DNA from 2 places in the Dongia sp. agr-C8 genome. Region 2 is predicted to be linked to the other one. Evidence: predicted binding sites of a transcription regulator. Region 2 holds the regulator's gene; the other holds the start of a gene.

Region 1 (15,470 bases), on a different contig from region 2:
GGTCGAAGGCGAAGGTGTCGGCCATCAGCCGCGCTTCTCACCGAACAGCCGCAACCGGTCCGCGGGCATCGCGATGGGGATGACCTTGCCGCGCTCCAACCCCAGGTCCCGGGCGGCATTCATCGAGAAGTCCGCCATCAGACGCGGCGAGCCCAGTCTTTGCGAAGCAGGGTGGCCGTTCACGGCAAGGTCGGCGCGGTAGAAGGTGCCGAGGAACTCCATCTCCTCGATCCGGACCTCGATTGCGTTCTTGTGGCCGGCGGCGATGCCACGGACTTGGATGTCCTCGGGGCGGAAGCAGAGCGTCACGCTATCACCCACGCCGAGACCGCCGGTTTCGGCAGAGAGCATCAATGGCCCGACGCGCACCGTCCCCTCGCCCGCCACCTCGGCACGGAGGAAGTTCATATGACCGACGAAGTCCGCGACGAAGGCGGTTTTCGGGTTCCGGTAGACCTCTTGCGGCGTGCCGACCTGCTCGATCACACCGTGGTTCATGACCACCAGCTGATCGGCGATCGCCAGCGCTTCCGCCTGGTCGTGGGTCACCATGATCGTGGTGACGCCGATCTTGCGCTGCAGCGATTTCAACTCGGTGCGCAGGTGCAGGCGCACGCGGGCATCGAGCGCCGACAACGGTTCGTCGAGCAGCAGCAAGCCGGGCGACATGGCGATGGCGCGGGCGAGCGCCACGCGCTGCTGCTGGCCGCCGGAAAGCTGGCTCGGGTATTTGCGCTCATGGCCGTTGAGGCCGACCAGCTCCGCGAGCTGCTGGACGCGGGTGGCGATTTCCTTGCGCGGCTTGCCGGAGTTCTTGAGGCCGTAGCCGATGTTGTCGGCGACGGAGAGGTTCGGGAACAGTGCATAAGACTGGAAGACGATGCCGAAATCGCGCTGCGCAGACGGCAGCGCGGAGATGTCCCGGCCGGCTTGCAAGATGCGGCCGGAGGTCTGGATGTCGAGGCCGGCGATGGCGCGGAGCAAGGTGGTTTTGCCGCAGCCGGAGGGGCCGAGGAAGCAGACGAACCGGCCGTCCTCGATGTCGAGCGAGACATCCTTCAGCGCCTGGAAGCTGCCGAAGGATTTGCTGACATGTGAGATCTGGAGGTAGGGCATGATACAGCTCGCGACCGTGAGTGTTGCGCGGTGAGAGTGATCGACCCCTCACCCCTGCCCTCTCCCGCAAGGGGAGAGGGGGTTCTTCTTCGCTGCAAGGCGCGAGAGCCTAGTCAAGGCTATCGCCACAGCGTTCCCTCTCCCCTTGCGGGAGAGGGACAGGGTGAGGGGTCGACGGGTCTCTCCGCTGCGGCAGCTCAGCTCTTCGGGGCGTCCTTGGAGCCGTAGCGCTTCTGCCACTCTTCGAGGATCGCGGCGCGCTTCGCGGCCATGGCCGTGAAGTCGTTCGGCGAGATCATCAGCTTCTCTTCGTCGGCCGGGTAGTTCTCCGGCAACTTGGCCTGCACGGTCTTGCTGGCCAGGACCTGATAGTAGTCGTTGTACATCTTGTTCGCGTCGGCGGTGGCGGCGAAGTCGGCCAGTGCCTTGGCGCCGTCGAGGTGCTTGCTGCCCTTCATGATCGCGGTCGCCTCCATCTCCCAGCCGATCCCATCTTTCGGCAGGATGATCTCGAGCGGCGCGCCCTTGTTCTTCAGCACGACGCCCGGGTAGGAGAAGGAGATGCCGATCGGATATTCACCGGCGCCAGCAGCCTTGCAGGGCTTCGAGCCAGAGTGCAGGTAGGTGTTGATGTTCTGGTGCAGACCGTCCATGTAGGCCCAGCCTTCCTTCTCGCCGAAGATCTGCAGCCAGGCCGCGACATCGAGGAAGCCGGTGCCGGACGAGTTCGGGTTCGGCATCACGATATGGCCCGCATAGACCGGCTTCAGCAGGTCCTTCCAGGTCTCCGGCTTCGGCAGGCCGAGCTTCTCGGCCTCGACCGTGTTGAAGCAGATCGCCGAGGCCCAGGCGTCCATGCCAACCCAGGTCGGGTTGTCGCGCTTGTCCTTGAAGTCATCCTTGATGTCCGCATAGCCCGCGGGCTTGTAGCTCTCAAGCATGCCTTCCTTATCGAGCACCATCAGGCTGGTCGCCGCCAGGCCCCAGATCGCGTCGGCCTGCGGGTTGGCCTTCTCGGCCAGCAGGCGCGCGGTGATGACGCCGGTCGAATCGCGCACCCACTCGATCTCGTAGTTGGGGTTCGCGGCCTCGAAGGCCTGCTTGTAGACCGGCAGCTGCTCTTCCTCGAGCGCGGTATAGACGGTGAGCTTGTCCTTCGCCGCTGCCGTAGCGGCAAAGCCGACCAGCGCCGCCAGCGTCAGGCCGGCGAGACGTGATTTAGTTCCGAACATCTGCATGATTCCCTCTCCTCAGCGATCTCTCCGGATCGCGCGAAGGGAACCTCTTCCGAAACCGTGACGGTTTGATAACAGCGCGGTGACGTGTTGGAGGCAGCTGTATTCAGCTGGGGAAGACTCGTCCGCGCCTCAGCTCTTCGGCGCGTTCTTGCCGCCGTAGCGCTTTTCCCACTCGTCGAGGATCTGCTGGCGTCGCGCAGCGACCGCCTCGAAGTTGTTGGGGTCGATCAGCGCTTCCTCTTCGCCGGCGGGATAGTTGTCCGGCAAAGTCGCCGCGACGTCCTTGCGGGCCAGGATCTGGTAGTAGCTGTTGTAGAGCGTGTTGGCTTCGGCGCTGGCGGAGAAATCGGCGACGGCTTGCGCGCCTTGGAGATGCTTCGCGCCCTTCACCACCGCGGTCGCCTCCATTTCCCAGCCGAGACCCTCCTTCGGGAAAACGACTTCGATCGGCGAGCCGTTGTTCGCGAGCTTGACCCCGGCATAGCCGAAGGAGATGCCGACCGCGGCGTCACCGGTCGCGACCGCAGCGCAGGACTTGGCGCCGGAATGGAGATAGCTCGAGACGTTCTCGTGCAGGAGGTCCATATAGTCCCAGCCGCCGGTTTCGCCGAAGGTCTGGATCCAGCCCGCGACCGAGGCGAAGCCGGTATCCGAGGAACTCGGGTTGGGCATGACGATCTGGCCCTTGTAGACCGGCTCGACCAGGTCCTTCCAGGCGTCCGGCTTCGGGATCTTGCGCTCGGCGGCAAGCTGGGTGTTGAAGCAGATGGCGTTGGCCCAGGCGTCCATGCCGACCCAGACCGGCCAACCGGTGCGGCGGTCCTTGAAGCTGTCCTTGATCTGGTCGAAGCCCTGCGGGCGGTAGTGCTCGAGCTGGCCGTTCTTGTCGGCCTGCATCAGATAGCTGGCGCCGAGGCCCCAGACGACATCGGCCTGGGGATCGCCCTTCTCGGCCAGCAGCTTCGCGGTGATCTCGGCCGGGGTGCCGCGGACCCATTCGATATCGAACTTCGGGTACTTTGCCTCGAAGGCCTTCTCGTAGACCGGCAGTTGCTCGGCCTGGAGTGCCGTATACACCACGACCTTTTGGGGATCGGCCGCCTGGGCGGCGGGGGCGAAGAACAAGGCTGCCACAGAGCATCCGCCGCAAAGCCATTGCAGCGCGGTCCGCATGGTCGAAGTCATTGAAAACGCCTTCCCAGTCTGTTCCCCATCGCCCGCGGGCGTCCCCTGCCCCGGCGCGGCTTTCCATAGCTGGGAGATTATACCGAAGTCAAATTAAGCGGGAAATCACAGAAGGATAGGCCCGGATCGCGGCGTCAGGTTGCCGCTCGGCGCCGGACCCGGACGGGCACCAGAAGCGGCTGTCGCTCCAGGTAACGCCCGAGGAGGATGCCGGTCGGAAGCTGCAGCGCCAGCCAGCTGGTGATCATGAGAAGGGCCATGGCCCGTACTCCTTCGCACAGGTGCCCGCGCCTGTCTTTGAGGCACCGAGCGATCAGGAGAATGGTGGCACAAACTGCCCCTTCCCTCTTTGACGTGCATCAAGAACCGCAAGCGCCGTGACGATTCGGAGATCAGGCTTCCTTGAGGCGCGAGGGACTGAGCTCGCCGGCCGCCTCCAGGATCGGCTGGGCGACCAGGGCGAGGTGGGAATTGATCCGCTTCAGGTCGCGCAGAATGTCGAGGTGCAGGCCGCTGGTCTGGATGCTCTCGATGCGGCCCTCGCGCAGGCGCTCGAGATGGCTTTCGGACGCCTGGCGCTCGAGCTCGCGGAACGCCTGCTTCTCGGCGAAGAGCTTGCGGGCGAGGTCGAGATCGCCGGTCATGAAGACGTTCATGGCAAGCTGCAGATTGCCGTTGAGGCGATCGTGGATGCCCTCGATCTCCTCGGCTCCTTCGGGCGAGAATTTCAGCTTGTACTTCACCTTCTTGGCGGCGAGCTCCATCAGGTTCTTGTCGACGATGTCGCCGATATGCTCGAGGTTGGTGGTGAAGGTGATGAGGTCGATGATGCGGCGCTGATCCGCGGCATCCATGCTCTCGCGGCTGACCTTGGTGAGGTAGAGCTTGATCGCTTCGTTGAGCTTGTCGACCTGGGAATCGAGGTCGCTGGCCTGCTTGATCACCTTGCGGTCGTCGGAGCGGAAGGCCTGCAGCGACAGGCGCAGAATCTCGCCGACCGCATCGCCCATGCGCAAGGCCTCGCGCGAGGCATTGGCCAGCGCGATCGATGGCGAATCCACGGCGCTGGCGGCGAGATAGCGCGGCCGCGCCGGGTCGTCGGCCTTGGTCGCGTCGGGCATCAGCCTGCGGGTCAGGCGCGAGACCGGGCCGATCAGGCCGATGAAGACCAGGAGCAGCGCCAGGTTGAAGCCGACATGGAAGTCGAGGACTTGGCGCATCGCGCCGCCGCCGAAATCCGGCAGCATGGGCAGCAGCGGCACGACCAGCGGCAGGAAGGGCAGGATCGCGACCACGCCGATTCCGCGGAAGATCATATTGCCCAGCTGGACCCGGCGCGCCTCGGGCGGATCGCCCATCGAGGCCAGCATCGCCATCACGTCGGCGCAGAGATTGGCACCGAGCACGAAGGCCAGCGCCAGCGGCACCGGCAGCAGCCCAGCCTTCACCAGCGAGGCGATCAGCAGCACCACCGCGATCGAGGAGGCACAGAGCACGGTCAGGATACCGCCGGCGATCACGCCGAATACAGGAGAGTTGGACATCAGGTTCAGGATCTGCGGCAGCAGCGGCGCCTCGCGGATCGGCTCGGCCGCCTCGGTGATGAGATGCAGCGCCAGCAGCGCCAGGCCGAGGCCGATGCCGGCACGGCCGAGATCCCGGAGGCGCGTGCTCTCCAGCTTGTTGAACATGATGTAGCCGATGAGGATCAGCGCCGGCGAGAGGATGTAGATCGGCAGCGAATAGGCCTGCGTCACCAGGCTGGTGCCGAGATCGGCACCGAGCATGATCGCCAAGGCCGAGGCCGCGCCCACCATGCCGCGGGTGACGAAAGACGAGGTCAGCAGCCCGGTGGCGCTGGAAGATTGCAGCAGCAGGCTGGTGACGACGCCGGCGCCGACCGCCCGGAAGCGGTTGGTCATCGCCAGGCCGACCCAATGCCGGAGCTGGCTGCCATAGGCGCGCATTACCCCGGTCCGCACCATGCGCAAGGACCAGAGCAGCAGGGCGACTGCGCCGAAGAGATGGAGGAGGAATTCCATGGTTGATTCCAACGCCGGATGGGAGCCGGCGGCTCACTCCCGACGGTCACTTTGTCATAAAACTGTAACATTATGGAGCCCGAGTCGGGCGAGCGCGAAAGCGACACGTTTCCGCGAGGATGGGACTTATCCCACGACAAAACGGCGAGAGATGCGCGAGTCACGCCCGCGCATGACAATCAAACAGGCACCGTCATGCCGGGGCTCGACCCGGCAATCTGCGGCAGCGGTGCTCCGTCCTACTCCAGTCCCGCTGCGAACTCTTCCAGCAGGGCGACCGCGTAGCCCGTCGCGCCGGCCGGGACCAGTGGGCGATCCTTGCCGGTGAACTCCTTGCTGGCGATGTCGAGATGGGCCCAGGGGCGGTCTGCCACGAAGTTCTTCAGGAGGGCCGCGGCATGCGCCGCATCCGCGGATTCGTCGTCCGGCGAGTGATGCCGAAAATCGGCGATGCCGGATTCCAGGTTCTGGTCGTAATAACCGTCGATCGGCAGACGCCAGAGGCGCTCGCCGGTGGCTTCGCCGGCGCTGGTGAGCTGCTTGTTCAGGCGCTCGTCGTTGCAGAAGATGCCAGCATAGGCGCCGCCGACCGCAGCGGACACGGCATAGGTCAAGGTGGCGAGATCGACGATGCAGCGCGGCTTGAAGCGGGTCGCCGTGTAATAGAGCGCGTCGACCAGCACCAGGCGGCCCTCGGCATCTGTGTCAATCACCTCGATGGTTCGGCCGGACATGGTGGTGACGATGTCGCCCGGCTTGTAGGCGGTGGCGGATGGCAGATTCTCGACCAGCCCTACGACACCGACCGCGTTGACCTTGGCCTTGCGTGCCGCCAGCGCGTGGATCGCACCCACCACCGCGGCGCCGCCGGCCATGTCGCCCTTCATGGTGACCATGCCCGAGGGCTTCTTCAGGCAGAGGCCGCCGGCGTCGAAGCAGACGCCCTTGCCGACGAAGGCGATCGGGCCGTCTTTCGTCTGCTTCGCGCCGTTATACTGGAGGACCAGCAGCCGCGGCGGGCGTTGCGAGCCGCCGCCGACCGCGAGGATCGCGCCCATGCCGAGCTTCTTCATGGCGGCGACGTCGAGCACCTCGACCTTCACGCCGAGCTTGCCGAGGCTCTTCATGCGCGCGCCGAATTCTTCCGGATAAAGGGCATTGGGCGGCTCGTTAGTGAGGTCGCGGGCCCAATGCACGCCGTCGGCCACGGCGGCCAGGCGGTGGTCGAGCTTCCGCGCCTCGGCGGCCTTCGCGGTGACCAGCGTGGCACCGGTCAGCAGCTTGGGCTTGCCCGGCTTCTCTTTGGTGAGATACTTGCCGAAGCGGTAGTTGCGCAGGCGAATCCCCAGCGCGAGGTTGGCGGCGAGTTCGCCCTCGCCGAGCGGCGTGCCCTTCGGCAGGTCCACCAGCAGATCGGCCTCCGGCTCATGCGCCGCCATCAGGCACGCGGCGATGGCGCCGCCGAGGCTACGGGCGTTGCGGGCGTTCAACTCCTTCGGCACGCCGGCGCCGGCGATCAGCACCCGGCGCGGGCCGTCTTTCGTGGGGGCGACCAGCTCGATGATCTGCTCGCGCTTGGCCTTGAAGGCCGGCGCGTTGACGGCACGGCCGATGGCGCCGCCGAGCTGGGTGTCGAGCACCTGGGCCCGCGCGCCGAGCTTGCCGCCCTCGGGCACGAGGACGGCAATGACGGCGGCGGCCGACGGTTTCGGCTGATAGGCGATCTGCATGCGATTCCCCTGACTCACTCTCTTTGCCAGGGGTTATCGCAAATCGGCGCCCGGATGGCGATCCGGTAAAAAAGATAGGGAGGGGCGCCGCCCCCTACCCCATCGCGCCGATCGTATGCGTGACGCCGGAGCTCACCCGCAGAACCAGGGTGTAGAGACCGGCGATCGGCTGGAAGATCCGGGCGTGCTCCCGTTCGTAGGTCTGGGTCCAGTCACCGACATAAGTCGCGACCTCGCCGAAATCGCCTTCGAACTTGGTTTCCTCCACCTTTGGGAAGATGGTTGCGAGCTTGCGCATCGCGTCGTCGATCTCGAGATGGAAGATCTTGGTCAAGAGCTGCTCGCGGGTGATGTTGTGCTGCTGCGAGAAGTCCGGGACGTGGATCGCGAGGCTGAAGATCCGCATGATCAGCGCGATACGGATGCCATGCAGGACGCGCAGGTTCGCCCGCACCTCGGCGTCGATCTTCGGCTTCGGCAGACCGACCAGGGCCAGCCCGTCGCGCAGGTCCATCATGTCGCGCTGGAACACGCGGTAGATCTTGGCGAGGCGGTTGTAGACGTTCTCATGCTCCAAATGCTCGGCGACCGCGCGCAGGCCCTGGGCCTCGTCGGGGTCCTTCATCTGCGCGGCGCGGGAGAGCCACTGGCCGGGATCGTAGAGATCGATGTAGGACTTCAAGGCCTCGAGATCGGTGAACTCGAGGGCCCATTCGACCATGCCCAGCAAGCGACGCAGGCGCGGGCTTGCCTTATAGACGCGCTGGAACCGCTCGGGATCGCGCACGATCGCCTCGCCCACCCCACCGACGGTGTTCGCCAGCAGCGCCATCTGCTGCAGGATGCCGTTATGCGGGATCGCGCGCATCTGCGACGGATGCGTGAGATTCAGACGCTGCTCGACGCCGTCCTGCTGGCGCCGGATCGGCCGCGAGCCGCTGACGAAGAGCAGATTGCCGCCGAAGGTGTCGAGCAGGGTCGCATAGGCCGGATCGTCCATCACTCGCTCGTTGAAGCGGCGGACCGTGATGAAGGTCTCCTTGATGTAATCCTCTTCGGCTTTGTAGGCGACGTCGTCCTCGGTGGTGCTGGAGGGCAGCTCCAGCATGTATTCGAGGATGCGCGTAACCGAAGCCAGCGCCATGTCCGGCGTGACGAAATACATGTAGCCGTCGCCGCCCTGGAAGCTCGCCTCCTCCTTGCAGCGCACGCCGTTGACCGCGAACTGGTGGCGGCTGACGGGTGAGGCCACGTATTCGAGGCGGGCACGGAAATCCTCCGGATGGCCACCGCGGCCAATCGATTCGCCATGAGTGTCGAACACCACCAGCTCGATATCGGTGAAGCCGCGGTCTTTCAGCAGCTCGCCCAGCTTCAGGCGCAGCCATTCGACCGAGATCGCGGCAACCGTCTGGCCGAGGTGGCGGCCGGCGTCGGAGAAGCCGGTCTGGATGCAGAGCCGGCCGCGCTTCCTCACATAGGCGGCGAAGGTCGGGTTCTGCAGGCATTCGTCGATCACGCGGATGCCGCGCTCGAAGGCCTTGGTGGTCTCGAACAAGGGCGAGATATCGACCTTGTGATCGACGCCGAACAGCTTGGCGAAATAGAGCGCCGCCATCAGCGTCAGCGAGGTCTCGCATTCGGCGATCAGGAAGCGAACCGGCGTGGTCGCGTCGATGTATTTCAGCATCTGCGCGACCAGCATGAACAGCCGCTTGGCCGAGGTTCGCTCCGCCAGGATCGATGCGAAGTTGATCTTCACCGGCTTCACGTCATGGGCGAGCCTGGTGACGCTCGCCATGTAGGAGCGCTTGTGCGCCGGATCGTCGGGCGCCGCCTCCATGCCGATGAGATTGCGGATCGCGTTGTGGATCTGCACGGAGTTGAGGCGCACGTGGGTATGCGCGAGGCCGAGGCCGTGATTGGCGAGCTCGGCGCGCAGGATCAGCAGCTTGCTCAAGGCCGCTGGCGCCTCGGTCATCGCCATCGCACGCTCGACCAGCTCCAGCAGCTGGACGGACTCGATCAGGCGCAGATCGCGGCCGCTGTGCATGCGCTTGGCGATGCGCTTGACCTCCTCGACCCAGCTCTCCTGGTCCTGGGCGCCGCCGCGGAACACCTCCATCTCGTCGCGCGCCTCGTTGATCGCCATGGCGAGGCGGCTCTCGATCAGGTCCATGAGATGGATGAGATCGACATTACCGCGGTTCTGGCGATAGATCGCGCGCAGCTCCTCTACCGTGGCGCGATAGCGCTCGAGCTGCAGCACCTGGACCTTAAGGCGCTTCAGCAGCGTGTCGGACCAGCGGATGTCGGAGCGGCCGTCGAGGTCGTAGCCGACCCACGAGGCGATGGTGAGCAGACGCGGCGAGAGCTTCTGCCAGTCTTCGGGATAGAGCTCGGCCGCCACTTCGAAGGCGATTTCATAGGCGCGGCGCAGCGCCTTGTGGGTATTCTCGATCGCCAGCAGCGAGAGTTCATGCTCGTAGGTAAGGTCGAGCTTCTCGGCCGGTCGATGCTCGACCGCGCGCGCCTGCGCGAGGAGACGATTGCGCTCCTTGGCGGAAAGCTTCTTTCCGTCGACATCGCGGTCGATGGCGAGCTCGGCCAGCGCCTGCATCATCGGCTTCGACTGCGAGAAAGTCGGGTGCGCGGTGAAGACAATGCCGAACAGCTCGCGCTCCAGCAGCGCCTGGAACTGCGCGAAGGACTTTGCCGGCTTCTTGCCCTTTCCCCCTTTGGGCTTATCGGCGATACCCGCAGCCTGGCGGAAGACCAGGCGCAGGCGCTCCTCGTTCTTCCTGGCATCATGCTCGCCGAGATAGCGCGAGATCCGCCCGGCGCGATGCTCGTAGGCCTCGGCGGAGATGTGCTGGATCAGGTCCTCCAGCGAGCCCAGTTCCAACTTCTCGGCGTCGAGCTTCTTGCCCAGCTCGAGCGCCAGCAGCTTCACGGTGTTGCCGAAAGGATTGCGTTCGCGCAGCTTCGCGAGCTCGCCCATCAAGTCGCGCAGCTCGCTCTCGGCGCGCGCGGCGTCGAAGAACTTGGTCGGCGCGAAGACGCGGGCGAGCGGCGAAAGGCCTTCGTCCAGTTTCACCGAGGGGCCGGTCGATTTGCGCGGTGCCGGCGTGCTCCGGAGCGCCATGTCGGTTGCCCGCTTCTGCTTTGCCATCTCACCCTCCCAAGCCGCGTGCCATCGGCCGGTTCCCCTGCACCACCGCAATGCAGCAATCTAGATCGCTGCGATGCGGAATACTGCTGGTTTTTCCGTGGCGAGGATGGTCTGACTGCGACATCGCCGGGCGACCCGGCGGCGCAGGTTTGCGGCGCAAATGCCTGAAACTAGGCGATTTCGCCGGATGCGGTTACACTTATCCACATGTTCCCGAGTCGACCCGCAGCCTTATTCTTTGGAAGGATCGCCCTGCTCGCCCTGGTTTTGGCGGGCTGCGGCACCCAGCAGGCGTCCCGTCCGAGCCCGGTCGGCCCGGTGACGGGCGTGGTCGATGACCAGCTCGGCGGCTCCTGCGTGCTCTATGCCCGGGCGGCGTCGGGGATCGACCTCCGGGGCGATGCCTGGAACTGGTGGACCCTCGCGGCCGGGCGGTATCTGCGCGGCAACATGCCGGAAGCCGGCGCGGTGCTGGTCCTGGGGCAGACCGACCGGCTGAAGCTCGGGCATGTCGCGGTGGTGCGGCAGGTGATCGACAGCCGCGACATCCTGGTCGATCACTCGAACTGGGTGCCCGGTCGTATCATTACTGGCATGCAGGTGCGGGACGTCTCGCCGGACAACGACTGGACCCAGCTGCGGTTCTTCAACCCGCAATACGGGGTCTTTGGCTCGATCTATCCCGCGGACGGGTTCATCTACCAGATGCCGTCGCTGACGCCGACTTCGGGCTAGCCGATCAGGCCAGTTGCGGGCGGAGATCGCGGCGCAGCAGGCCGCGGGTCTGCAGATCGACCACGGCATCCTGCAGCGATTGCCGCAGCGGCCGCGTGTGCCAGCCAAGCTCGCGCCGCGCCTTGCGGGAATCGAAGGCCATCGAGGAGCGCGCCAGCACGACGCCGGTCAGCGGCGCAATCGGCGGACGCTTGGTCAGGCGCGAGAGACCTTCGCTGATCCAGCCCGCGACATAGGCCAAGGCATAGGGCACACGGGTGCGGGCGATCGGCAGCCCGGTCATCTCGCGCAGCAGATCGAGCACATGGCCCAAGGCCAGGTTCTCGCCGCCGAGGATGTAGCGCTCGCCGACCCGGCCGCGTTCGGCGGCCAGCAGATGGCCGTTCGCCGCATCGCGGGCATCGACCAGGTTGAACTCGCAATCCAGATAGGCCGGCGTCGCGCCGTTGAGGAATCCGATCAGCATGCGGGTGGGCGGCGTGATCAAGCCGTCGCCCGGGCCAACCGGCATGGTCGGGTTGACGATGACGACCGGCAGCCCGGCTTTCGCCGCGCGGAGCGCCTCGCGCTCGGCCAAGTATTTCGAGCGGCAATAGGCGCCCCAGACATCGTCGATCGCCAGATCGACGCTCTCGTCGATCAGCGCCGCCGCTTCGCCGTTGCGGGCGTGGATGTTCTTCAGGATGGATTCGGTCGAGGTGTAGACGATGCGCTCGACCCCCGCCCTCGCCGCCGCCTCGAGCACGCGGCAAGTCCCCTCGTAGTTGACCTCGTGGAAGGTGCGCGGATCGGGTGCCCAGAGATTGGGATTTGCCGCGAGATGGAATACGAGCTGCACGCCCTCGACGGCGCTGGCCATGGTGGCACGATCGAGGATCGACCCCTTGCGGACCTCGACGCCGGCCGGGGCATCCGGCCAATCCTGGAGGTCGAGGACGCGCACGCCGTAGCCGCGCTGGGCCAGCAAAGCTGTGAGGTGACGGCCGATGAAGCCGCAGCCACCGGTCACAAGTGCCGTCCCCACCCCGCTTCCTCTCATCCCGCGACTATCCTATTCTCCCCCGCGATGCACCGTTATCCAACGCGCAAGCCGAGGGGATTCTTCCCAGTTGTCCTGGCGACCATTCTGGCCGTCGGACTGCTTAAGGCCGTGTTACCGGTCCCGATCTTATCGGCTCGGGCCGATTCGCCCGCCAATTCCGAACCCGCTGAAAGCTATATTGCGGGCTTTTTCCGGGCAACGGTCGAAACCGCCGTTGCGCCGCAATCCGACGAATACGCGACAAAGGCCGTCAAAGGACTGCTGCTGCGCGCGATTCGCCTGGACGATACCGCCCGGTACATGCTTGGCCGGCTCTGGCCCACCGACAACAACGAAGCGGGCCGGCGGTTCCAGGCCGACTTCCAGGATTTCGTCGCCGAGGTGGTGACCGTGGGCCTGCGCGCCAACCCCAGCCCGGCGCTGCGGGTCAAGGGAAGCCGCAGCCGCGACGACGGTAGCACGCTGGTCCTCAGCATGCTGACCATGCCTTCGGGCAGGGAGTTGCCGGTCGATTGGCAGGTGATGCGGGACCCGGCCGATGGAACCTTCCAAATCACCGAAATCACGGTTGCGGGAATCAATGCGGCGATGGCGTTGCGCAGCATGACGGAGGCCACCTTGGCCGAGACCGATATCGATGGGGTGATCCCGCGCTGGCGCAGCGCGCTCGCCCGTTACCGGCAAAGCTCCATGGCCGGCGACGACAGCGCCAACGCCCCTCAGTGACAAGCCCCTGATGGTCTGCTAGAGCGGGTTCGCCTTGCCCGATACAGGCGGAATCGTCCGTGAGCGCAATTTGCTGAGAACCAAGAAAAGGCTCGCCGCCTGATGCTGGAATCCGTCGTCTTTCGCGCGGTCACCTGGTGCGAGCGCCGCGCCGTTGCCGTGGTCGGCGTCATGGTGCTCGCCGCCGTCCTGGCCGGGGCGTTCGTCGTCCATGCCTTCAAGATGGACACCGACACCGCGAACATGATCTCGCCCACCCTGCCCTGGCGGCAGCAGGTGGCGCATTTCAACGAGCTCTTTCCCCAGAATACCGGCCTGCTGGTCGTGGTGGTCGACGGCAAGACTCCCGACGCGACCGAAGACGCGACCGCGGCCTTGTATGAAAAGATGCTGGCCCGGACCGACCTCTTCATGTCGGTGCGGCGGCCCGACGGCGGGCCTTATTTCGAGCAGCACGGCCTGCTCTATCTGAAGAAGGACGAGGTGCAGAAGATCGCGGATTCCGTGATCGAGGCGCAGCCCTTCATCGGCAGCCTGACCGCGGACCCGAGCCTGCGCGGGCTGTTCGACACGCTTTCGACCTTCGTCCAGGGCGTCGAAAGCAATGCCGTACCGATCAGTCGGTTGGAGAAGCCGCTGGCGGCGGTCTCGCGCACGCTGTCCGACGGCCTGGCGGGCGGCAAGCAGCCGCTCTCTTGGCAGACACTGCTGATCGACCGGCCGGCCGACCAGAACACGTTGCGCCACCTGATCCTGGCGCAGCCGAACCGCGACTTCAGCGCGCTGAAGCCCGGTGCCGTCGCGAGCCAATACGTGCGCGACCAGATCAAGGCGCTCGCCCTCGCGGATACCGGCGTCACCGTGCGCCTGACCGGCCCGGTCGCCTTGAACGACGAGGAATTTGGCACTGTCGCCGAGGGCATGGGGCTGGCCCTGGTCGTCTCCGTTGCGCTGGTGCTGATCTTCCTCCTGGCTGCGCTGCGCTCGGTGAAGCTGATCTTCGCTACCTTCGCGACCTTGATCGTCGGGCTGGTGCTCACCTTCGCCTTCGCCTTTCTCACCATCGGATCGCTCAACCTGATCTCGGTCGGCTTCGCGGTGATGTTCATCGGCCTCTCGATCGACTTCGGCATCCAGTTCGGGGTGCGCTATGGGCAGGAGCGGTTCGAGCATGGCGAGGCCGGCGCCCTGGCGCGGACCGGCGGCGCGATGGCGCGGCCGCTGGCGCTTGCCGCCGCGGCGATCGCGCTGGGCTTTGCCGCCTTCATCCCGACCGCCTATCGCGGGGTCTCTGAGCTGGGCCTGATCGCGCTCGCCGGCATGGCGATCACGCTGGTGCTGAACTTCACCCTGCTGCCGGCCCTGCTCACCGTGCTGAAGCCCAAGAGTGCGCCGCGCGAGATGGGCTTTCCCTGGGCCGCGGGCGTGGACGCCTTCCTCTTGAAGCGCCGCTGGCTGGTGGTCGGGGTCTGGGCCGTGATCACGGTCGCGGGCCTCGCCCTGAGCCCCCGCCTCGCCTTCGATTTCAATCCGCTGCACTTGAAGGATCCCAACGTCGAATCCATGGCCACCATGCTCGACCTGATGCGCGATCCCTTGCGAACACCCTATGAGTCCGAGCTGCTGGCGCCCGACATCAAGACCGCCACCGAGACCGCGGCGAAGCTGAAGCAGCTGCCGGAAGTCTATGCGGTGATCACCGCGCAGTCGCTGGTGCCGCAGGACCAGAAGGAGAAGCTGGCGATCCTTGCGGATCTCAACGACCTGATGGGCTTGAGCCTGGATCCGGTCACGGTCCGCGAGCCGCCGACCGACGACGAGGTGCGCGCGTCGCTGCGGCGCTGCGCCGAGAAGCTGCGCCAGGCGATGGCTTCTTCGGAGATCGCCATGGGCCTCGCGCGCCTCCTCGATCAGGCAGCCGAGGCCGACCCCGCGCTCTACCCGCAACTCAAGCGCATGCTGGTCGATGGGCTCATGCCCCGGCTCGCCGCGCTCAAGGCGGCGATGACCGCCGGCGAGGTGACGCTCGACAGCCTGCCGCCGGAGATAAAGCGCGACTGGATCGCCGCCGACGGGACGGCCCGGATCGCGGTCTTCCCGAGCGGTGACGACAACAACAGCGAGAACCTGGCGAAGTTCGTCGCCGCGCTGCGCGGTGTCGCCCCCGACGTGACCGGGCCGGCGGTGCAGATCTACGAGTCCGGCCGCGCCGTCTCCGACGCCTTCCGCACGGCGACGCTCACCGCACTGATCACCGTGACGCTGCTGCTCTTCCTGGTGTTGCGACGGGTGCGCGACGTGCTTTACGCGCTGGCGCCCCTGGTGGCGGCAGGCGGGTCCGTCATCCTGGTGATGGTCGTGTTCGGCATGCCGCTGAACTTCGCGAACATCATCGCGCTGCCGCTGCTGCTCGGCATCGGCATCGCCTTCGACATCTATTTCGCGGTCAACTGGCGGCGCGGCGTCGAGCATCCGCTGTCGACC
Region 2 (15,470 bases):
TCATGGCGCTGGCCTTCACCTGCTCGTCCGGCGGGCAGGAGCCCTTGGGGCAGCCGGACTGGCCCCAGTTCTGGCCGTCCTTGGACATGGCGAAGAAGGTGTGGCGCTGCTCGGTCGCGCTGCTGAGGTATTGCTGATAGCCCTGCCAGGCCGCCTTGGTGATCTGCATCTTGGCGGCGTCTTGCGCGAAAGCCGGGCTGCCGAGCAGCAGGGCGGCGGCGATGATGACGATGCGCTTCATGGGGCGATTTCGTATTTGACCTGGGGATGGTTGTCTTTGGCGAAGATCATGCAGGTCTTGCCCGGGTTCGAGGTCTGGCATTGCTGCATCGCCAGCTCCTTGCCGTTGTAGCTGCCGCCGCAGAGTGCATCGCTGCAGGACCAGCTGGCGCCGCCCATCCCGTCGGTGGTGATGGCGTAGTAGCCGTTGCCGATGCGGCCGACCCGCGAGAGGTAGAGCTGGTAATCGTCCCAGATATGCTTGGCGATGGTGAAGGTCTGGTTCGCCGGCGTCAGGCTGGCGGTGTCCGGGGCCGGCGCATCGGGAATGGTCGCGATGCGCGTGTTGTCGCCCGGATTGGCGCCGGGGCCGGAGGTGTTCATGCTGTTGCCGTTGCTGCCGCAGGCGGCCAAGGCGGCGACCGCCGCCAGAACAAGGACCCGAGAAATCGTACCGAAGACGAAATGCATGCTGCTACTCCCCACTGTGTTGGAACCCGCTCCGCCAATGTCCGGCGTGAACTGAAGGTTCCCAGCCCGTCCCGCTTGCCACCGGCGTTACTCCCGGGCGTAACCCCGGGCCTTACCTTGACATCCCCGATCGCGGTCGACAGCTTGGGCGCGAATTTACCCATCACCTGCACCCGAGTCGAGATGGGGAGTCTCGCTTGCCCGCAACCGAGCCCGCGCTGATCGCCGCATGCCTGGCCTTGGTCGGGCCGGGGGCCGCCTTGTCGGCAGGCGAGCGGCAGATTCTGGCGGGCGTCGCGCCCGAGCCGCCGGGCGCTAGACTTGCGGCATGGCACGCGGAGATCGCGAGCGGCGGCGATCCCCTGGGCGAAGCCTTCGCGCGGATCCGCGCCGCGAAGCAACGACGCGCCCTCGGCGCGACCTACACGCCGCACGAAATCGTGAAGGCGATGCTGGACTGGAGCGCGCGACAGGAGGGTGCCGCGCCGACGCGGATCGTCGATCCCGGCGCCGGCTCGGGGCGTTTCCTGCTGGCGGCGGCGGAGCGCTTTCCCGCGGCGCAGTTGGTCGGCATCGAAATCGACCCGCTCGCAGCCCTGCTGTTGCGTGCCAATCTCGCCGCGCGCGGCCTCACGCAGAGGGCGCGCGTGGTGGTCGGCGACTACCGCGCGCTCGACCTGCCGCCGGCGAGCGGTCGCGCGCTCTTCATCGGCAACCCGCCCTATCTGCGCCACCACGGCATTGCGCCGGAATGGAAGGACTGGTACGCGGCGACCGCGCGGCGCCTCGGCGTTGCGGCCAGCCGGCTTGCCGGTCTTCACCTGCATTTCTTCCTGCGGACCTTGGAGCTGGCCAGGCCTGGCGACCGCGGTTGCTTCGTCACCGCCGCCGAATGGCTGGACGTGAACTACGGCGCGCCGCTGCGGCAGCTGCTCGCCTCGACGCTCGGCATCACCAGCCTGCACCAGCTCGACCCGAAGACGCTGCCTTTCGCCGACGCTGTCACCACCGGCGTCATCACCGGCTTCGAGATCGGCGCGAGGCCGGCGCGCGTGCGGGTCGACCGAGTGTCCTCCGTCGCGAGGCTGGGCGATCTCAGCAGCGGCGAAGATGTGCCGCGCGAGACGCTGGCCGCCACGCCGCGCTGGAGCCGGATCGCCCGCCCCGCGCCGGCCCTGCCGCCGGGCTGGATCGAATTGGGCGAGATCTGCCGCGTGCACCGCGGCCAGGTGACCGGCGGCAACGCGGTCTGGATCGCCGGCCCGCACAGCGAGCACCTGCCGCCGCAATTCCTCTTCCCCGCGATCACCAAGGCCTATGAGTTGCGGGCGGGCGACGTGCTGCGCGATCCCGCGCGGTTGCGGCGCGTGATCGACCTGCCGCGCGATCTCGACGCCGTGCAGAGCGATGCGATCGCGCGCTTCCTCGCCTGGGCCCGCGAACAAGGCGCCGACCGCAGCTATATCGCGCAGCACCGCAAGGCCTGGTGGTCGGTCGAGCTGAAGGCCCCGGCGCCGATCCTCTGCACCTACATGGCGCGCCGCCCGCCGGCCTTCGTGCGCAATCTCTGCGGCGCCCGCCATATCAACATCGCCCATGGCCTCTACCCGCGCGAACCGTTGGACGATACCGTGCTCGACGCCCTGGCAGCATTCCTGCGCGAGAACGTCGCGCAGGCATCGGGTCGCACCTATGCCGGCGGCTTGATCAAGTTCGAACCGAAGGAGATGGAGCGGATCGCGGTACCGCGGCCGGAGGAACTCGCGCGCTGTTTCGCCGCGGGTAACAGGATCGCGTCGTAGTCGCTCGAGATCAAAACTCCATCAGCGCGTCGATCTGCGCCTGGTCGACCGCGTGGTCTGTGCCGTGGATGACGGCGCTGGCCTGGCCGATCAGGTCCTGCAGGTTGCGCGAGGCACGTTCGGCGATCATGCGCGTCACGTCCTCGTTGCCTTCGGCGAGCGCGGCGTCGAGCTTCTCGATGCTGATCGCGACCAGCCGGTTCATCTCGCCCACCAGCTGGTCGAACGGCTCCTTGTAGGCCGGCGGCGAGAAGTCATAGGCCTCGATCGCGAGGTCGCGGTCGGCGATGTGGCTGGCGCGGAAATGGTCCTGGTAGGAGAGCGGCTGCCAGGCCTTGCAATCCTCTAGGCATTCCGGCGCGTCGGGCACCAGGTCGAACAGCATGACGATTTCGTTGATGTGATTGAGATAGTCGGTCGCCAGCAGCGTCTTCTCGTTGACGTTGGAGCCGCGGGCGCGCTCGCAGAGTTCCCGCGTCCGGGCCGCGTGGTCGCTGCCATGCCCTGTCATGCCGACTTCGCCGATCACCCTCGATCTACCCCAAGCCTCCACGCGCGTTCCAGCGCCGGCCGCGCGGAAGATCCCATGGCGGCGGCGAGGGACGGAGGGTCAGTATGAGCAAAAGAAGGTTAACCAGTTATGTGTATCGGGGGACGACGTAACCTGCTCAAACCAAAGAACTATCCGCTGAAGGCCCGCAATCGGGGAAATTTATCCGCCGGAAGGCCAGGGGCTCGGCGAAGCCCTTGAGGGCCGCCTGGTCGGCCTCCGCTGGGACGCCCTCGGCGGCGAGCCCGGCGAGGATCGGCGCCACCGCCGGGTCCTCGGCGATCTCCCGGCTCAAGACGATGTCGCCGCCCTTGCTCTGGCCCTGGAGCCGCGCCGCCAGGTTCACGGTCGAGCCGAAATAGTCCAGCCGGTCGTTGAGGGTCACGACGATGCAAGGGCCCTGGTGGAGGCCGAGCTTGATCGCCACCGCATCACCATCTCCAACGGGGTGTTCGCGGTTGAAGGCAGCGACCTGGCGCTGGATGGCAATGGCGGCCTGGAGTCCGTCTTCCGGCCGGGCGAAGGCGGCCATCACCGCATCGCCGATCGTCTTCACGATGGCGCCCTGGTGGTCGCGGATGGTCTGCGCCAGGAAGGCGAAGTGGTCGCGCACCAGATGATACGCGGTGGCATCGCCGATCTTCTGATAGAGCGCGGTCGAGCCCCTGAGATCGGAGAAGAGCAGGGTCACCCGGCCGATGCTGACCTCGTCGCCGGGGCGCAGCACGTCCTCGGAGAAGAGGTCGCGGAAGGCCTGCAAGGCCGTGACCCGGTCGGCGGTCAGCGCATCCGCCACCCAGGCGCGGCTCTCAACGATCGCCGTGAGCAGGCGCCGGCTGCGATTCTCCAGCCGGATCATCCCGCGTGGCGCCGGCACGCCGGCCGCGACCGCATCGTCTTCCAGGATCACCGTCGGGAAGCCTTCGATGCCCGCGTCGACATCGCATTCCGGGCCGACCTCCAGGGTGCGCAAGCGATACGGGCCGAAGGAGAGCTGCGCCTTTATCTCCCGTGTCTCGCCCGGATCGAGCGCGATCTGCAGCTTGATATGCGGGGTCGAGACCGGGCCCCAGAGACAGTATTCGCCGCTCTCCAGCACCCGGATAGCCTCGGCCGGCCGGAAGCTCGCCTCGACGTTCTTCGAGAAATCGCGGCCATAGTCGATGTTGCAGGATCCGCAATGCGCGCCGTCCGGCAGGCGGTCGAGCCCGCCCGACCAGGCCTTGGCGACCCGGCAGCGCGGGCAGAGCAGGTTCCAGCGCAGCTCCAGCAGGCCCGCGCGCACCGCCTGCAGGCAGAGCTCGATCACTTCCAGCGCCGGCCGGTCCCAGTCGCGCGCGAGCTTCAGCGGCCGGAGGCTCCAGAGATCCGCCTCCTGGGCCCGCAGTACATGGTCGGCGAGTTTTCGCGCGAGGCCATGGCCGTTCGGCGAGGCGTCGATCTCCTTCACGATCCGCGCAACGCGCGCCTCGACCTCGGGCTTCGGCGCGGGCGGTTCGTAGCTGAACGCGGCCGGAGTCTCGCCCTTGGCAAAGGCATTTGCCTCGCGGGCGATCCGGCCGAAGGTCTTCTCGGCGGAGGGGAAGAAACCGGTCGCGAGAATGATGCGGCCGATCAGATTGGCCGGCGCCGCGGAGAGCTTGTAATGCCCGACCGCGCCCTCACCCTGGGGCGCCAGCGAGAGCTCGGCGCAAAGCGATTTCAGCGGGCCGGATTCGAAATTGCGGCAATGCTCGAACCATTGCTCGTTGATCCAGTTGACCGGCTTCTCGCGCCATCTGAGGTCGAACGGCCCCAGCTTCACGCGGCCGAAGTACTTCACGCTGCCGTCGGGCTGCGGAATCTCCGTGATGGCGTGTTTCGGCACCTTGGCCGCTTCGTTGACCCGGGCGGTATCGGCCAGCAAGGGCCAGATATCCGCCGGCGGCCGATCGAAATGCCAGGTCCAGGTGACCGATCTCTCGCCCACGCTTCGTCTCCCCCGGAATCCGCAGGCCGTCCCCACGGGGCATCCTAAAATACGCAGCCGGCGCGCGGCCAGATCACTCCCGCAGCGCTACCAGGCGAGCAGGGGGAGGCCGTAATCGGGGAAGGTCTCGAAGCCGCGGTTCAGGTCGCGGAGCTGCTTCGGGTCGATCTTGGCGGCATAGAGCAATTCCCGGCGGTGGATGCCGCCGGCGACCAGCAGGCCCTTGGCGCCGGCATCCTTGGCGCCGCGAATGTCGGTCCGGTAGGAATCGCCGATGCCGAGCGCACGGCCGCGGACGGTGCCGAGCGCCTTGAAGATGGCTTCGTAGATCTTCACATGCGGCTTGCCGTGATAGACCACGCGGCCGCCGAGATTCTCATAGCGCTGGGCGATCGCGCCGGCGCAGATCTCCTCGACGCCGCCGCGATGCACCATGAGATCCGGATTGGCGCAGAGCATCGGCAGGCTCTGCTTCAGACCCAGCCGCAACACCGGGTCGAAATCCTTGGCCTGTGCCTTGTCGTCCTCGACGCCGGTCACCAACAGGAAGCTCGCCGCGCCGACCTCATCGACCCGCTCCAGGTCCAGCCCGTCGATCAGCCCGGCATCGCGCTCCGGCATGATGGCGTAGACGCGCCGGCCCAGCCGTTGCCCCAAGCCGTCGGGCCGCGTCTTCAGGTATTTCCAGGTCTCTTCGCCGGAAGTGTAGACGCCGGTATAGAGCGCGCGGTCGACGCCCATCTCGGTCAGCTTGGCCTCGACCTCACTGGCCCGGCGCGGCGCGTTGGACAGGATCTCGACAGCCTTGCCGGCATCGCGGAGGCGCGCCAGGCAGTCGAGCGCCGCCGGATAGGGCTTCACGCCGTCATGCACGCAGCCCCAGAGGTCCATGAGCACGAGGTCGAAGCTGTCGGCGATCTCTCGAAGGCCGGTGAGGATGCGGGTGACGGGCTCTTGCTGATTGAGAATGAAGGGATCGGGCATGAACTACTGTGAAGCGGCAGTGGCGAGGTCCGGTTTGGCGATCCGGGGTTCGCCAAAGAGATAGCCCTGTCCGAAGTCGATGGAAAGCTCCAAAAGCTCGAGCAGCATGGGCTCGGACTCGATGCGATCGACGATCAGGTCGATCGCATAGGAGTCGAGCATGCGCTTGAAGGCCTTGGGATCGTCGCCGATCGCGCCGCTGGCCGCTGCCTGCGCCAGGCGCGTCGCCTCGACCTTGATGAAGCGGAAGTGTCGGCTGGAAAGACCGGGCACGTCGATGTCGAGATGGGTGACCTTGTCGAGGCTGAAGCGGTAGCCGAGTTGGGCCAGCCGGTCGAGATCGCGGTGCAGCGTATTGTCGGCGCTGTCCCAGGCCTTCTGCGAAAACTCGAAGACGATCGCCGGCGCGAGTTCGGCGTTCTGTGCCATCAGGTTGATGAACTCGCGGAAGAAGTCGCGGTCGGACAAGGTGCGCTGCGAGATGTTGAGGAAAAAGCCGACGCTTGCGTTCGCCTTGCGCAGCTTCCGGAGCAGCTGGATGCAGCGGAACAGCAGCATGTTGTCGATCGCGGTCACCAGGCCGTGGCGTTCGGCGATCTCGATATACTGCTCGGGCACCAGGATCTTGCCGTCGGCGGCCTTGATTCGCGAATAGCATTCGAAGAAGCGGCGCTTCCTTTGCGGCAGGCTGACGATCGGCTGCAGCGCCAGCTCGACCCGGTTCTCGCGCAGGCCGTCGCGCAGGAGATCGAGAATCTGCCGCTCGCCCAGGCCCTGCATCACCGGCGGCATCGCCGTGCTGCCGGACGCATCGTCCTTGGCCGCCGTCGGCGTGGCCTTCGCAGGCTCCTGCCGTTTCGGCAGGTTCGGGTTGTCGACCACCCGCAGGCTCGGCGGAGCGGCCGGCATTGCCAGTGCCGCCGCTGCCGCGGACGCCGCGGCGCCGCGCTGTTGATAGAGCTGCTCGATCAGGCTTTGCAGCACTTTGACCTCGGCGACGACTTCCCCGACATCGCGCTGCGGCTCCGCGCCGAGCGTGCTCAAAGCGCTCTGGATATTCAGCACCTGCTCTTCGACGCGGCGCTGATCGGCGATCATCAGGCCCATCGTCTCGTTCATCTGGCCCATGATGTCGGCGCACTGGCGCAGCGTCGCGCGCTGGCGCAGCGCCAGGACCACCAGCGCGCCGATCACGAACACGAAGCCGCCGATGACATAGCCCATCTGCGGCGAGACAGTGGCCGGGAATTGCTGCGGCAGGAACAAGGCTGCGGCGACGGCCGCGGCAATGCTCAAGATCAGCAGAAGAAAGTGGCGCCCCGAGGACATGGCGTCTGGCTTATCCCATGATGGTTAACAGCACCTTAAACCATCAATGATGATCGGCGCCAACCGCATCCGCGATGTTGGCAAAGCCGTCGCGCGCCAGCAGCTCCGCGAGCCCCTGCTTGATCCGCTGCACCAGGCCCGGGCCTTCGAACACCAGGGCGGTGTAGAGCTGTACCAGGCTGGCGCCGGCGCGGATCTTGGCATAGGCGTCCGCGGCGTTGCTGGTTCCGCCGACGCCGATGATCGGCAGCTCGCCGCCGGTGCGGCGATAGATATCGCGCAGGATCTCGGTCGCTGGTTCGAACAACGGCCGGCCGCTGAGCCCACCCGCTTCCTGCGCAAAGCGCGGATCGAGGCCGGCGGGCCGAGCAATCGTCGTGTTGCTGACGATGAGCCCATCGAGGCCGGAAGCGAGCGCCACTTCGGCGATGTCCTGGCGGTCGGCATCGGTCAGATCGGGCGCGATCTTCAGGAGCAGCGGCGGCCGACGCGCGAGCGTGGCGCGCGCTTCCAGCACCGCTGCGATCAGTGCAGCGAGCGCGTCGCGACTCTGCAGGGCGCGCAGGCCCGGCGTGTTCGGCGAGGAGACGTTGATCACCAGATAGTCGGCAAGCGGACCCAGCAGCTTCGTGCCTGTGGCATAATCCGCGGCGGCGTCGGTCTGGTCCTTGTTCTTGCCGAGATTGATGCCGACGATGCCCTGCGCCGTGTTGCGGGACTTCAGCCGCTCCGCCATCGCGGCGATGCCACGGTTGTTGAACCCCATCCGGTTGATCACCGCACGGTCGGCGGTGAGGCGGAAGAGCCGCGGTCGTGGATTGCCCGGCTGCGGTTTCGGCGTGACGCTGCCCAGCTCGACGAAACCGAAACCGAGCTTGAGCGTTTGACGATAGACCTCGCCGTCCTTGTCGAAGCCGGCGGCCAGACCGACCGGGTTGGGGAAGCCCATGCCGAACAGGGTCTGGGCCAGGCTGGGAGGGTCAGGTCGCCGATTGCTGCCGAGGAGGCCGGTTTTCAGCGCGGCGAGCGCCAGCCGGTGCGCCCGCTCCGGATCGATCCGGTCGAGGAGCGGGAAAGCCCGTTGATATAGCATCGCCACCGCCGCTGCTGAGGCCTGTTGAAGAGGCCCCGATGAAGAGGACTTGTGCAAAAGCTATCAGCTGCATGCGATTCGCAAAAAGCGAGGCGTGACAGGATTGTAGACTTGAACCGAAGGCTTGGCGTTCGGCATAACCATTCACAGACCAGATTTTTCGCAATTTGCGAATGGGTGGCTCCAACTGGATACCAAAATCTGCCAAAACAGCACCAAATTGTGCTGGCACCGTCATCTTTTTCCCAGTAGCGCCATTTATTCCTGAAGACCGAATCTTTAAACTGCCCTCGCGAGTCAATCGGATCCGCTGCCGCGGCCTGGGCGCTGTATCAGACCCGATTATCGATTATCACCGGCCCATGAAATCAATGGTGGCCGGTGACACCCGCCCTGCTTCGCGCAGGTGCTTTGGAGCAGGGCGACTGGGGACTGGCAGATGACGATGGCCAAGTTGGCGAGCGAGCCGAATGACGAGGAGGGGCGCGTGAACAATCCAATCATCCACACGCAGATGCTGCAGCATGGCGATGTGTGGCGCGGCATCGACCGGCTTGCCGCCAAGCACGGGCTCTCGGCCTCGGGCCTGGCGCGGCGCGCGGGCCTCGATCCGACCGCTTTCAACCCGTCGAAGCGCATCACCCGGGAAGGGCGGCCGCGTTGGCCGAGCACGGAATCGGTCGCGAAGATTCTGGCGGTAACCGGCGAGAGCTTTTCGAGCTTCGTGCAGCTGACCGGTGCCGCGGGCAGCGGCGCCAGCGGCTATGACGATGCGCTCGGCGCCGGCCGCATGGCGGCGCGCCCGACGGCGCGCGCCCTGCCGATCATCGCCCTGGAGCGCCTCGGCGAAGGCGAATGCTTCAGCACCGACGGCCAGCCGAAAGGCGAAAGCTGGGGCCGCATGAGCTTCGGCACGGTCAACGACCGCGGCGCCTTCGCGATCGAGATCAGCGGCCGCGAGCTCGACCCGATCTATCGCGATGGCGACGTCGTCGTGGTGTCGCCCAGCGCCGAGATCCGTCGCGGCGATCGCGTCGTGGTGCAGAGCGGCGACGGCTCGGTCCGCATCCGCCGCGTCGGCCGCCAGGACGCCGACGGCGTGCTGCTCGAGCCGGTGGCCTCCTCCGGCGCCGGCGAATACGTGCCTGCGGCGCAGACCCGCTGGATCGCCCGCATTCTCTGGGCCAGCCAGTAATTCGGCAGCGACGAACGGTTTCACGACGGTGCGGCGGCCCTGGTTGGCCGCCGTTTCGTTTGCGATCAAGCGCTGGCTTGACCGCGCGGCTCCGGCCCCGCTACCGTTGATCCTCTCGACCACGCCGCAGCAAGGCGGCTGAACGCAGTCAGACTTCCAAGCGACACCCGAGGTTTGACAATCCGACGGACAGTGAGCCGGCGGAGTGGAGAAGGGGTGCGGCGGAAGTACCGGGAGGATCTATCGTGAGCGCCATCGTGCCCGATGCGCTGCATTTCATAGACGGCAGCTGGGTGAAGGGCGATCCCTACATCCTCAGGGCCTTCGACCACGCGACCTGGCTGATGGGCGGCGTGTTCGACGGCGCGCGCGCCTTCGAAGGCGTGACCCCGGATCTTGATCTGCATTGCGCCCGCGCGGTGCGCTCGGCGCGCAACTTGGGACTCGCCTCGCCGCTCTCGGCTGGCGAGATTCAGGAGATCGTGCTGGACGGCGTGGCGAAGTTCCCGCGCGGCACCGCGCTCTATATCCGTCCCTTCCTGTGGTCGACCGCCGGCTGGATGCAGCCCGATCCGGCCAGCACGCGGATCGCGATCTCGCTGACCGCGACGCCGATGCCGGAGCCGAAGCCGTTTCGCGTGACACTCTCCAAGTTCCGCCGCCCCTCGCCGGAGAGCGCGCCGACCGATGCGAAGGCGGTCTGCCTCTATGCCCAGGCCGGGCGCGCCGCGGGCGAAGCCGTCTCCAGGGGCTTCGACGACGCGGTCATGCTCGACCCCTTGGGCAATGTCGCGGAATACAGCGCCGCCAATCTCTGGATCGCCAAGGACGGCGCCGCCATCACCCCGGCGCCGAACGGCACTTTCCTCAACGGCATCACCCGGCAGCGGCTGATCAAGCTCTTCACCGCCGCCGGCGTGCCGGTCTACGAGCGCAGCTTCCGCTTCGAGGAAGTCCTGGAGGCCGACGAGGTCTTCTCCTCCGGCAACTACGGCAAGGTTCTGCCGGTGACCGGCGTCGAAGACCGCGAGAAGCCGATCGGCGCCATCTACTCCCTGGCGCGCCGCCTCTACTGGGACTTCGCGCACTCCAAGAACTGATTGGCCAAGAACCGATTGGCCAAGAACCGAGATTGCCGAATCACCCGCGATGATTCAGCATCCGCGTGAAGGAGCTGAACCTATGAGCGAGTCGACGGCAACTCCACGCAAGAGCTGGGGTCAGGCGCTCGCCGTCTATCTGGAGCCGCGCCAGTTCATCATTCTGGTGATGGGCTTCGCCAGTGGGCTGCCGCTCCTGCTCACGCTCTCGACCTTGTCCTACTGGCTCTCCAAAGTCGGCATCGACAAGACCACGATCGGTCTCTTCGCTCTGGCCGGCACGCCCTACACCTTCAAGTTCCTCTGGTCGCCGGCAATCGATCAGATGCCGCTGCCGGTGCTGACGCGGCTCCTCGGCCAACGCAAGGGCTGGCTGTTCCTGCTGCAGCTGTTCCTCGCCGCGGCAATCTTCGCGCTCGGCTTCACCGATCCGGCGATCGATCCGCAGATGACGGCCATCGTTGTGCTGGCCGTTGCCTTCTTCTCGGCCAGCCAGGACATCGTCGTCGACGCCTATCGCATCGAGATCCTGAAGCCGGAAGAGCAGGGCGCCGGCGCGGGCTCGACCCAGGTCGGCTATCGCATCGGCCTGCTGCTCGCCGGTGCCGGTGCGGTTGCGCTCTCGGATTTCGTCAGCTGGCAGGTGGTGTTCGCGTTTCTTGCCGGCGCCATTCTGATTTGTGCCGTCTTCACCCTGTTCGTACCGGAGCCCGATCGTCACGCCGCCACGGCGCCGACCGTTCAGCGCATGATACCCGGGGGAACCTATGGCGCATGGATCGACAGGTCGGTGGTCCAGCCCTTCATGGACTTCGTCCGCCGGCCGGGATGGGTGATCATCCTGATCTTCATCCTGTTCTACAAATTCGGCGATGCCTTCGGCGGCACGATGGCGACGCCGTTCTACAACGAGATCGGCTTCACCGGCGTCGAGATCGCCGCCATCACCAAGGTCTGGGGCGTGCTCGCGACCGCGCTCGGCACCATCGTCGGCGGCGCTGTCGTGGCGCGGATCGGCGTCTTCAAGACCCTGATGATCGGCGGTGTGCTCCAGGCCGTCACCAATCTGCTGTTCAGCATGCTGGCGATGCAAGGGCACGACCTGCTCTGGCTCGGCATTGCGATCAGCGCCGACAACCTCGCCGGCGGCCTCGCCGCGGCGGCCTTCGTCGCCTATCTCTCCGATCTCTGCAACCGCGCCTTCACAGCGACGCAATACGCGTTGCTCACCTCGTTCATGGCCTATGGCCGTACCCTGATGTCGAGCGGCAGCGGCTGGCTCGCCGACCACATGCCCTGGGTGGAGTTCTGGGCGGCGACGGCGCTGATGGCGATCCCGGGCCTGGTCTTCCTCGTCTGGATCACGCGTCTCTATCCCAACGAGAAGAAGCTGGTGCCGGACCAGGCGCCGGCCGCATGACCGACCTTCCGCGGATCGAGATCGAATACTGCACCCAATGCCGCTGGCTGTTGCGCGCGGCCTGGATGGCGCAGGAGCTGCTCACCACCTTCGAGACCGAGATCGGCGGCGTGACCTTGGTGCCCGGCACTGGCGGCATCTTCGAGGTGCGGAGCGGCGGCAAGCTGCTCTGGTCGCGCAAGGCCGAAGGGCGCTTCCCCGACATCAAGCTGCTGAAGCAGATCGTGCGCGACGTGGTCGCGCCGGAGAAGCCGCTCGGCCATTCCGATAAGAAGCCGGAAGCGACTTAGCCCTCGACGTCGAGCGAATAGCCGGCGGCGCGCACGGTGCGGATCACGTCGGCCGCACCCTCGATGTTGATCGCCTTGCGCAAGCGGCGGATATGCACGTCCACGGTCCGCGGCTCGACATAGATGTCGCGGCCCCAGACATGGTCCAAGAGCTGCTCGCGCGAGAAGACGCGGCCCTGGTTCTCCATCAGGAAGCGGAGCAGGCGGAACTCGGTCGGGCCGAGATGCACGTCCTTCTCCATCCGCTTCACCCGATGGGTCGCAAGATCCATCGAGAGATCCTTGTAGGCCAGCGTCTCGGTCGAGAGCTGCGGCCGGGCGCGGCGCAAGACCGCTTTCACCCGCGCCATCAGCTCGCTCGGGCTGAACGGCTTGGTCACGTAGTCGTCGGCGCCGACCTCGAGGCCGCGCAGCTTGTCGGCCTCCTCGCTCTTGGCGGTGAGCATGATCACGGCGATCGACTTCAGGTCGGGCAGCCGGCGCATCTGCCGGCAGACCTCGATGCCTGAAAGGAACGGCAGCATCCAGTCGAGCAGCACCAGGTCGGGCTTGGTCTCGCGGATCAGGGTCAGGCCTTCTTCGCCGTTCTTGGCTTCGAGGACCCGGTAGCCTTCGCTCTCGAGGTTGTAGCGCAGCAGCGCCAGCAGCGCCGGCTCGTCTTCCACCACCAGCACCGTCGGCCGGTTGGCGGGGTCGCGATCGGTCTCCCGCCCCGCATGGGCGGGACGGGTTCGGTCAGCCATCGATTGCAACATTCGTGGTATCGCCCTTCGGTCTGGTTTCGTCGATCGTGCGGCCGAGCGCCAGGAAGTGGACGGTCTCGGCGATGTTGGTGGCGTGGTCCCCGATGCGTTCGATGTTCTTGGCGATGAAGAGCAGATGGGTGGAAGGCCCGATGTTCCGCGGGTCTTCCATCATGTAGGTGAGCAACTCGCGGAACAGCGAGGTGTAGAGATCGTCGATCTCCTCGTCGCGCCGCCACGCCGCCATTGCCAGCGCCGCGTCCTTCTCGACATAGGCGTCGAGCACGTCCTTGACGATCTGTTGCGCGAGGCGCCCCATCCGTGGAATCGACGAGACCGGACGCAACGGGCCGAGCTGGTTGAGCTGCAGCGCGCGCTTGGCGATGTTCTTCGCATAATCGCCGATGCGCTCGATGTCGGAGGAAATCTTGATCGCGGCCACGACCTCGCGGAGATCGGTCGCCATCGGCTGGCGCAGGGCCAGGATGCGCACCGCGAGGTTGCCCGCCTCGTGCTCCATCGTATCGATGCGGCGGTCGCTCTCGATCACCTTGGTGGCGGCCTCGGAATCCCGCCGCGCCAGCGCGTCGATCGCCTGGGCGAGCTGCTCCTCGGCCAGGCCGCCCATCTGGGCGATCTCCTGGACCAGGCGTCGCAGCTCGACGTCGAAGCTCTTCACCGTGTGGTCATGGGCCATGTTCGGGTTCTCGTGCGCGGCGTCCAAAGCTTTGTTCGGCATAGATACTACCGTTTTGTGACAGTTTTATGAATGCCCAAGGCAGCCGCCATGGACTCGGACGCACCTGTCCGCGCCCGGCAATTTAAGTCCCTCCAATGACGCCAATGTTGCCCTTGTATGACGCTTCCGTGACGAAGCCCCGGGTGGATTTCCACGCGGGCTTCCGGGCGGTGGCTGAACCTAGGCGGGCAGGAACAGCGTGAAAACGCTGCCTTTTCCGGGCTCGGACTCGATGTCCAGGCTGCCCCGGTGCCGGTTGACGATATGCTTCACGATGGCAAGCCCAAGGCCGGTCCCGCCGAGCTCCCGGGAGCGGGCGGCATCGACCCGGTAGAAGCGCTCGGTCAGGCGCGGGATATGCTCCTTGCCGATCCCTTCGCCCTGGTCGGCGACGCTCAGCGAGATCATCGCCTTGGGCGAGCGGATGCCCTGCAGCTTCTCCCGGCAGGCGACCGGATCCTCGATCCGCTCGAAGCGCACCAGGACCTCGCCGCCTTCCGGGCTGTATTTGATCGCGTTATCGACCAGGTTCTGGATTGCCTGGGTCAGCTCGTCGGAATCGCCCGGGATGGTCGGCAGCTCGGCGAGGCCGGGGAAGGCGATCCGGATCTGCCGCTGCTCCGCCTTGAGGGAGAGGCTGTCCCGCACTGTCTTCAGGATATTGCCGAGATCGGCCCGGCCCGAAGGCGGCTGATGCTCGTTCATCTCGATGCGTGAGAGGGACAGCAGCTCGGAGACCAGGCGGTTCATCCGCTCGGCCTCGCCGCGCATGATGCCGAGGAAGCGCTGGCGCGCCAGCGGATCGTCCCGCGCCGGCCCCATCAGCGTCTCGATGAAGCCGAGCAGCGCCGCGATCGGGGTCTTCAATTCATGGCTGACATTGGCGACGAAATCGCGCCGCAAGGTGAGCGCCCGTTCGGCCGCCGTGATGTCCTCCAGCAGCACCATCACCGAAGCCCCGGCCATCGGCGGCCGGATCGCCTGCAGGCGCGCCACCAGCCGGCGCTGGCCGCTGCGGCCCTGGCTTTCCGGCAGATCGACCGGCTCGACCGACCGGCCGGCCTCGCAGGCTTCGACCGCGTCCACCAGCGGCGGATGGCGCAGGAAGGCCAAGAGGTTGCGCCCGGTGATGGTACCGCCGAACAGCCTGCCGGCGGCGGCATTGGCGGCCACCACCTGGCGGTTATGGTCGAGGGCGAAGAGGGGTGCCGGGATCGATTCCAGCATGCGGCCGAGCGATTCGACGGCCGCCCCGTTCACCAGAGCATCCGCTCCGCCGGCCGGCGCCGGGTCCTCGGCCTTGCGGCCGCCCTGGGCACCGATCGAGGACAGAATAAGCTTCGGCAAACGCATGAGAGCCCACATAATGTCCGCTGTATGCTAGGCAGCACGCTCGGGCGATTCGAGCGGCAACCAAAGTAGCGGAATTCCATTGGTCGAGGGGAGGATGTCATGAAAACTTCGCAGAATCACAAGTTTCGGCTGCTGCTTGCGGCGAGCGTCGTCAGCCTGATGGCCTTGACGACGACGCCCGCCGTCCTGGCCGAGGACGCCGCCGGCACCACC

The links. The regulator PhoB, encoded in region 2, activates phosphate uptake and scavenging genes when phosphate is short. The targets are predictions, from matches to a motif close to TNTCATAAAACTGTCA.
Region 1: the regulator PhoB is predicted to act here: its motif matches at 5,634-5,649, upstream of ACYQ4T_RS21600 (Na/Pi cotransporter family protein).

Annotation. Positions count from the first base shown of each region.
Region 1 is NZ_BAAGHZ010000004.1:271,570-287,039, reverse strand. Features, by position in the region: gene ACYQ4T_RS21625 (putative 2-aminoethylphosphonate ABC transporter permease subunit) at 1-25, opposite strand, end outside; gene ACYQ4T_RS21620 (putative 2-aminoethylphosphonate ABC transporter ATP-binding protein) at 25-1,116, opposite strand; gene ACYQ4T_RS21615 (putative 2-aminoethylphosphonate ABC transporter substrate-binding protein) at 1,314-2,354, opposite strand; gene ACYQ4T_RS21610 (putative 2-aminoethylphosphonate ABC transporter substrate-binding protein) at 2,484-3,539, opposite strand; gene ACYQ4T_RS21605 (hypothetical protein) at 3,674-3,799, opposite strand; gene ACYQ4T_RS21600 (Na/Pi cotransporter family protein) at 3,932-5,581, opposite strand; gene ACYQ4T_RS21595 (leucyl aminopeptidase) at 5,821-7,311, opposite strand; gene ACYQ4T_RS21590 (phosphoenolpyruvate carboxylase) at 7,406-10,483, opposite strand; gene ACYQ4T_RS21585 (CHAP domain-containing protein) at 10,811-11,218, shown strand; gene ACYQ4T_RS21580 (NAD-dependent epimerase/dehydratase family protein) at 11,223-12,242, opposite strand; gene ACYQ4T_RS21575 (ABC transporter substrate-binding protein) at 12,369-12,986, shown strand; gene ACYQ4T_RS21570 (MMPL family transporter) at 13,089-15,470, shown strand, end outside.
Region 2 is NZ_BAAGHZ010000003.1:351,344-366,813, reverse strand. Features, by position in the region: gene ACYQ4T_RS15935 (hypothetical protein) at 1-241, opposite strand, end outside; gene ACYQ4T_RS15930 (hypothetical protein) at 238-690, opposite strand; gene ACYQ4T_RS15925 (Eco57I restriction-modification methylase domain-containing protein) at 888-2,492, shown strand; gene ACYQ4T_RS15920 (hypothetical protein) at 2,503-3,021, opposite strand; gene ACYQ4T_RS15915 (adenylate/guanylate cyclase domain-containing protein) at 3,161-5,011, opposite strand; gene ACYQ4T_RS15910 (TIGR01459 family HAD-type hydrolase) at 5,099-5,995, opposite strand; gene ACYQ4T_RS15905 (EAL domain-containing protein) at 5,999-7,324, opposite strand; gene ACYQ4T_RS15900 (quinone-dependent dihydroorotate dehydrogenase) at 7,368-8,423, opposite strand; gene ACYQ4T_RS15895 (S24 family peptidase) at 8,857-9,612, shown strand; gene ACYQ4T_RS15890 (branched-chain amino acid aminotransferase) at 9,858-10,712, shown strand; gene ACYQ4T_RS15885 (AmpG family muropeptide MFS transporter) at 10,795-12,132, shown strand; gene ACYQ4T_RS15880 (Rdx family protein) at 12,129-12,422, shown strand; gene phoB (phosphate regulon transcriptional regulator PhoB) at 12,419-13,165, opposite strand; gene phoU (phosphate signaling complex protein PhoU) at 13,158-13,862, opposite strand; gene ACYQ4T_RS15865 (ATP-binding protein) at 14,085-15,257, opposite strand; gene ACYQ4T_RS15860 (hypothetical protein) at 15,357-15,470, shown strand, end outside.